Parasedimentitalea psychrophila: one gene and its partner. Each later gene encodes a partner of the first gene's protein in a complex. Links are inferred from orthologs where the notes say so. Each region holds a gene or a part of one and is shown on either strand. Other genes may lie near its edges. The genes, in order: xseA and QPJ95_RS08355.

What was found.
Region 2: the proteins of xseA (region 1) and QPJ95_RS08355 are in contact, whole or in part, in a cryo-EM structure (PDB 8TXR), measured with the Escherichia coli proteins. The link is inferred for Parasedimentitalea psychrophila from one-to-one orthologs.

Annotation. Positions count from the first base shown.
Region 1 is NZ_CP127247.1:2,662,833-2,666,113, reverse strand. What follows is about bases 309-3,272. They hold xseA (exodeoxyribonuclease VII large subunit), read right to left. Parts: upstream 2,526-3,272; coding sequence 1,092-2,525; downstream 309-1,091. Other genes in these bases: QPJ95_RS12980 (glycine-rich domain-containing protein), read right to left, coding at 2,604-3,215; QPJ95_RS12990 (hypothetical protein), read left to right, coding at 649-1,038; QPJ95_RS12995 (lysoplasmalogenase), read right to left, coding at 309-503. Also shown: more of QPJ95_RS12995, read right to left, coding at 1-308. UniProt on the Escherichia coli protein: Bidirectionally degrades single-stranded DNA into large acid-insoluble oligonucleotides, which are then degraded further into small acid-soluble oligonucleotides.
Region 2 is NZ_CP127247.1:1,735,821-1,739,136, forward strand. Bases 277-3,275 are described here. They hold QPJ95_RS08355 (exodeoxyribonuclease VII small subunit), read right to left. Parts: upstream 1,898-3,275; coding sequence 1,655-1,897; downstream 277-1,654. Other genes in these bases: dxs (1-deoxy-D-xylulose-5-phosphate synthase), read right to left, coding at 277-743; QPJ95_RS08350 (polyprenyl synthetase family protein), read right to left, coding at 766-1,605; QPJ95_RS08360 (histone deacetylase family protein), read right to left, coding at 1,894-2,820; QPJ95_RS08365 (response regulator), read right to left, coding at 2,954-3,275. In the rest of the region: more of dxs, read right to left, coding at 1-276; more of QPJ95_RS08365, read right to left, coding at 3,276-3,316. UniProt on the Escherichia coli protein: Bidirectionally degrades single-stranded DNA into large acid-insoluble oligonucleotides, which are then degraded further into small acid-soluble oligonucleotides.

The DNA of each region.
Region 1 (3,281 bases):
GCCGGCAGTAGCCAGATCAAGGCGCCCTGTGCTGGCAAGCTGAGCGCTGCCACGCCCATGCCCAGAATAATCGGAATGTAACACAGCACTGGCCCCTTTAGTGCGCCTGCGCGGGGCGCCAGCAGCCAGGCCATCACAAAACCGATACAAATCATTGCCAGCATCAGTGCCAGTTGCGGCGCCTCTGTCAGGCGGGCCCAGGCGCTGTCAGCCTGGCCCAGAAACAGAGCGATATAGCCCAGATGCCCCAGCGCGAAGGCGCCGATGCCAGCCATGAAATAGCCCTCTCCGTCGCGCGACAGGCAGAAATCTCCGACCGCGCAGGCCAGTAGCGCCAGGATCAGCAGCGGCGGCGCTGCGCTTTGGCTTGCGGCCAGTGCCAGCAGCGCCACCGCCGCGGTTTTGGTTGCGCTGCGCAGAGCCGACTGGGCTAGGCGAACCTGCCAAAGAAAGGCCACCGCACAGAGCAATGCGGCTGCCAATAAGATGTTTTCCAATGCCACCGGGCGTCTCCTTGCGGTTTTGCGTCGTAGCCTGCCCTGTCAACCGGCGCGGGTCAAAGGTGACGCTACACCCCCCTGCAACCTTGCCATGCCCATAGCCCGATGCCGGTTAATCTGGCACAGTTGCCCCATGCGTGCCTGTTTGATGATTCCCCTGGTCCTGTTGCCTCTGTTGCCCGCCGCGCTGAGCGCCGGTGAAGCGATGACAGGCGAAGCGTTTGACCGCTACACTCTGGGGCGCACCCTGTATTATGGCATTGATGGCAGCACCTATGGGGTTGAGCGGTATTTGCCAGGCCGCCGGGTGTTGTGGTCTTTTCTGGACGGGCGCTGCGAGGAAGGGCACTGGTACGAAGACGCCGGCCAGATCTGCTTTATCTACCAGCATCGCAGTGATCCCCAATGCTGGCGCTTTTCACTGGAACAACAGGGATTGGTGGCCAGGTTCGAGAGCAACCCGGAGGCCACCGAACTGTATGAGGTCGAGGATCTGGATGAAGAGATGCTGTGCTATGGCCCAGACGTCGGTGTCTGAGGCAACCTCCGGGATTTGAGTATTTTCGGCAAAAAGAAACCGGACGGCGGTGCTTAATCCGCGCCCCCCCCAAACTGGACTTTGCCGTCGGAAAATTCGATTTCCAGCGCCACTGCCGCCTGCGCATCGAGTGTATTGGTAATCAATTGCCCTTCGCTGCGCACCACCGCATAGCCGCGCTGGAGCGTCGCCCGGTAGCTGAGGATTTCCAACTGGCGGCTGCTGCTGTCAAGGTTTTGTCGCAAGCGATCCCACCGAATACCCTGCGCCTGTCTGAGCCGTTGGCTGAGAGACTTGAGCTTGTCCATTTGCGATGACACTTCGCGTTTCAAAGGCAAAAGAGACAGTTTGGCAGCGGTTTTTTCCATTTCGCTGCGACGGCGAGCAACGTGATTTTCCAGTGTTTTTGGCCGCAGGCCGGCCGATGTTTGGCTCAGCAGAACCCGGCGGTTCTGCACCCCCCGGATCAGCGCGTTGGGCAATTTATCGGACAGGATATCCAGCTTTTGGCGCGGCTCGTCCAGCAGCCGTTCGGGTTTGGGCAGGGCCCGCGACAGATCCTTGAGCCGTTGTTTGCGTTGCTGCACCGATTGACCGGTGGCATGAGTCATCCGCGCCCCCTGTTCGCCGGTCCAGGCCAGCAGCTCCAGCCGCACCGGCACTGCCAGTTCCGCCGCTGCGGTGGGGGTTGGGGCGCGTTGATCGGAGACAAAGTCGATCAGGGTGGTGTCGGTTTCGTGGCCGACGGCTGAAATCAGCGGAATTTGTGAGGCCGCCACCGCACGGGCGACAATTTCCTCGTTGAAGCCCCAGAGATCCTCGACCGAGCCGCCGCCACGGGCGACGATGATCAGATCCGGGCGCGGCAGCGCACCGCCGGGGGTGAATGCGTTGAAGCCATTGATGGCGTTGGCGACCTCAGCCGCACAGTTTTTGCCCTGCACCGCCACCGGCCAGACCAGCACCTTGCGCGGGAACCGATCGCGCAACCGGTGCAGGATGTCGCGGATCACCGCCCCCGAGGGCGAGGTCACCACGCCGATGAAGCGTGGCAGATAGGGCAGTGGCTGTTTGCGCTCGGCGGCAAACAGGCCCTCAGATTCGAGCTGCTTCTTGCGTTTCTCCAGCAGCGCCATCAGCGCGCCCTGCCCCGCCACCGAGACTTCTTCGACGTTCATGTTGTATTTCGACTGGGCGCCAAAGGCGGTGAGCCGTCCGGTGACAATGACCTCCAGGCCTTCCTCGGGCACCACGGCCAGTTTTGACACCTGACCTTTCCAGGTGGTGCAGGCCAGCACCGAGCGGTCATCTTTGACGTCATAATACAGATGGCCCGAGCGTGCCGTGAACACCCGGCCCACCTCGCCGCGCACCCGGATGCGGCCAAAGGTGCCCTCGAGCGTGCGCTTTACCTCGCCGGACAGTTCCGAGACGGTGAATTCGGGGGTGTTCTGACCCGGGGTTGGGTCATCAAACAGATCTGACACTGGGCTGTTTTCCTGGGGTTAGGCTTGGTCTGTCGCGCAGCATAGAGGCAGGCCGGGGCAAGGCCAATCCCGGAAAATTCAGTCGCCGCCGCAACTGGAACAGCTATGGCAAGTCCCCCCGCTACACTCCGCTCCTTTGGACAGCCCTTGTGAAGGCAGTATGGCCAATACAAACATGGCCCCAAGTACCAAGGCTAGAAAAAAGAAAATCGGGTCACGGGTCGCCCAAGATATCATCAGGGAAACAACCGCACCCGCGAACCAGACCAGTCCCGAAACATCCTGCCGCTTTCTCGGCCATATGTTACGTGGGGTTGGTTCGCCAAATTCCAGCTCATACAAATCCAGGGTCTTGGAATATCCATTGTTGCTCTGAACCGCTCCGCTCTCGGGCGTGTGATGCAGCTTTTGCCCCAACACCCCGTCACAGAACCGCTGCCAATAATCCCGCGTCAACGTCAAATGCACGTGCCATATGGCATCCACTTCTGAGGACGGCACAACGGACACGTCACTGACCTGCGACAAATAGGCAAATCGCCGGTACTCCAGAATGGCCTGCTCGATCTTACTGGCAGAAAATTTCGTTTCTTTCCGGACCAAATCCCTGAACGACAGCCCGCCCGCAAAATTCGGGAACTCATATGCCTCAATCTTTGCCCATAATTCGGGCCTGCTCAAATGCGTCATAAAATAATGCCACTCTTGCCTGTTTCGCCGTCAGCCTCTAGACCGCGCGCAAAGCTTAGCATTGGG
Region 2 (3,316 bases), 930 kb from region 1 along the record:
CCGCCCACCGCTATGCCTTTCAGCAGGTCCTTGGCGCGCTTGGCGCCCTGGCGGAACGGTTCCGGCAGCAGCGACACTGCGCCTTTGGCAGCGGCCTTCAGCTCTTGAAACGGTTCTTCGGCATAGAGCCGCGACAGATAAGACGACAGGGCGCCCACCGGTGGTGCAATGCTCATCTCATTGTCGTTGAGGATGACAAACAGCCGCTTGTCCAGATGGCCGGCGTTGTTCATCGCCTCAAACGCCATGCCTGCCGACATCGCCCCATCGCCAATCACCGCAATCGCGTCGCCCTGACCTTCGGGCAGCACGCCGCCCAGATCCCGCGCCACCGAGAACCCCAATGCGGCGCTGATCGAGGTCGAGCTATGGGCGGCGCCAAAGGGATCATAGGGTGATTCCGAGCGTTTGGTGAAACCCGACAAGCCGCCCTTGGTGCGCAGGGTGCGGATGCGGTCGCGGCGTTCGGTGAGGATCTTGTGCGGATAACACTGGTGCGACACGTCCCAGATCAGCTTGTCCCGTGGGGTGTCAAACACAGCGTGCAGCGCCACTGTCAGCTCGACCACGCCCAGACCGGCGCCCAGATGGCCGCCGGTGACAGAGACCGCCGAAATGGTCTCCGAGCGCAATTCGCTGGCCAGCTGGGTCAGCTGGCTATCGCTCAGCGTTTTCAGGTCCGCCGGGCGGTTGATCTGATCCAGCAACGGGGTGTTTGGTCTATCTGTGGTCTGGTCGGGCATGCGGCGCCTCCCTTGGCGGCAATTAGCTGTCGCGCGAAATAACGAACCGGGCCGCTTCGCGCAAGGTGTCGCCCTGATCCCCGTAAACATCCAGCGCGGCGCAGGCCTGATCGCAGAGTTCAACGGCGCGGGCCTTGGCGGCCTCTAGCCCTAACAGAGAGACAAACGTGGCCTTACCGGCCGCGGCATCTTTGCGCACCCGTTTGCCCACCGTTTCGGCGTCGCCCTCAACATCCAAAATGTCATCGGCGATCTGAAAGGCAAGGCCGAGGGCATCGGCATAATGCCGCAACGGCGTGGTGTCGGCACCGGCAATTACCGCCCCGGCCATGGCAGACCACGAGATCAGGCAGCCGGTCTTGCGGCTCTGTAGCTGGATGATCTGCGCCAGAGTCAGCGGTTCGGGGCTGGATTCGGCGGCGATATCCAGCATCTGCCCTGAAACCATGCCCTCTTTGCCGGCGGCCTGTGCCAGCGCCCGGATCAAGTCCAGCGCATGCGGCCCAAATTTTGCATCCGCCAGCAGCTCAAACGCCAGCGACTGCAGGGCGTCGCCAGCCAGAACGGCTAGGCCTTCGTCCCATTGGCGGTGCAGGGTTGGCATGCCACGGCGCAGGTCGTCATTATCCATGCAGGGCAGGTCGTCATGCACCAGCGAATAGGCGTGCAGGCATTCGATGGCCAGTGCGGCGTCCAGCGCCACCTGTTCATCGACCCCGTGCAGCCGGGCGCTCTCCAGAACCAGAAACCCACGCAGCATCTTGCCGCCGGTCAGGGCATAGCGCATCGCATCCGACAATGTGTCTTCGCCCGCCAGAACCCAGTCCACACGGTTAGAGATCAGATCCTGAGTTCGGGCCATTGCCGCGGCAAAGGGCCGGGGTTTGACGGCAGTTGTGGTGGCCAATGTCTTAACCCGCGTCCAGCGGCGTGGTGCCGGTTGCGGTGCCGCCTGCGTCCAGGGTGATCGCCGCGACCTTTTCCTCGGCCCGCTTCAGCTCGTCCTCGCAGCGTTTCTTCAACAGCGCGCCCCGTTCGTACAATGCAATCGAGGCATCCAGTGCCACGTCACCGCGTTCCAGTTTGCTCACCACGGTTTCCAGCTCTTTCATCGCCAGCTCAAAGCTCATGTCTTCAACGGGTGTCTGGGTCATGCCGATGCCTTTATCAATTCGTCTACGTGTGCCTTGCAGGCACTGCTCAGCGCGTTCAGATCATACCCGCCTTCCAAAGTCGAGACGATACGGCCGCCGCATAAATCCTGCGCAAGGGCACAGAGTTCGGCGGTCAGCCAGGCGAAATCCTGGGTCGTCCAGTTCAGGTTGGCCAGAGGGTCGTCGCGGTGGGCGTCAAAGCCAGCCGAAAGGATGATCAACTCGGGTTTAAAGGCGCGCAGCCGCGGGAAGGCCTGGGTCTGATAGGCCGCCCGCATTTCAACTCCGCCACTTTCAGGTGGCAGCGGCATATTGAGGATGTTGCCAAAGGCGCCATCCTCGTCCGCGCGGCCAGATCCGGGCCACAGCGGCATTTGCTGCGAGGTGATCAGCAGCGCGCGTTTTTCATCCCACAGAAGATCCTGAGTGCCATTGCCGTGGTGAACATCAAAATCAACCACCGCCACCCGGCTTAGCCCGTGGTGATCCAGCGCATGTTTTGCCGCCAGCGCTGCGTTGCCAAACAGGCAAAACCCCATGGCGGTGTCCCTTTCGGCGTGATGCCCCGGCGGGCGGATGGCGGCAAAGACGTTCTGCGCCTCGCCGCTCAGCACCATATCGACGCCGCGCAGCACGGCGCCGGCGCCCCTGAATGCGGCGTCCAGCGAACCGGGCGACAGAAACGTGTCTCCGTCCAGCTGGCCAAAGCCCTCATTTGGTCGGGCCTTGCGGAGCTCCGCCACATAAGATGCCGGATGGATGCGCAGGATGTCATCCTCGGCTGCCATCGGCGCCCCGACCCGCAACAGATCCAGCGGTTCCAATGCGTGCAGGACGTGTTCCAGCCGGGCCACCCGCTCGGGGTGGCCTTCGGGGGTTACATGGGTCAGGCAATCGGCATGGGTGATCAGGGCTGTGGTCATGGGCACTCACTCAATGGATGTTTGGCATGACCTTAGGACGCCAGCCGCACAGGCCGCAAGGCGGCGTTCGCCGAGGCGCCCCATCGGTTTCCCGATGTCCGGGGCATCGCCCGAGAGACCGGTTTTGCAAAACTTAGTCAGGGGCCAGCATATACCCCGCACCGCGCACCGTTTGCAGATATTGCGGCTGTTTTGGGTTCGGCTCGATCTTGCGGCGCAGGCGGGTGATCTGCACATCCACCGCACGTTCCTGCGCCTGCCCCCGATCGCGGCCCAGATCTTCGACCAGCTTAGAGCGGCTGACCGGTTCGCCGGGGCAGGCCGAGAATATCTTCATCAGCTGGCTTTCAGTGCCGGTCAAACGGATCAACTCATCGCCTCGCCACATCTCTCCCCGGTCCATATCATAGCGGATTGGCCCCAGATGCAGAACTTTGGGCGCCGCTTCGCGGGCCGGAGTTTCCGGCATCCGCCGCAGGATGGCGTTGATTCTGAG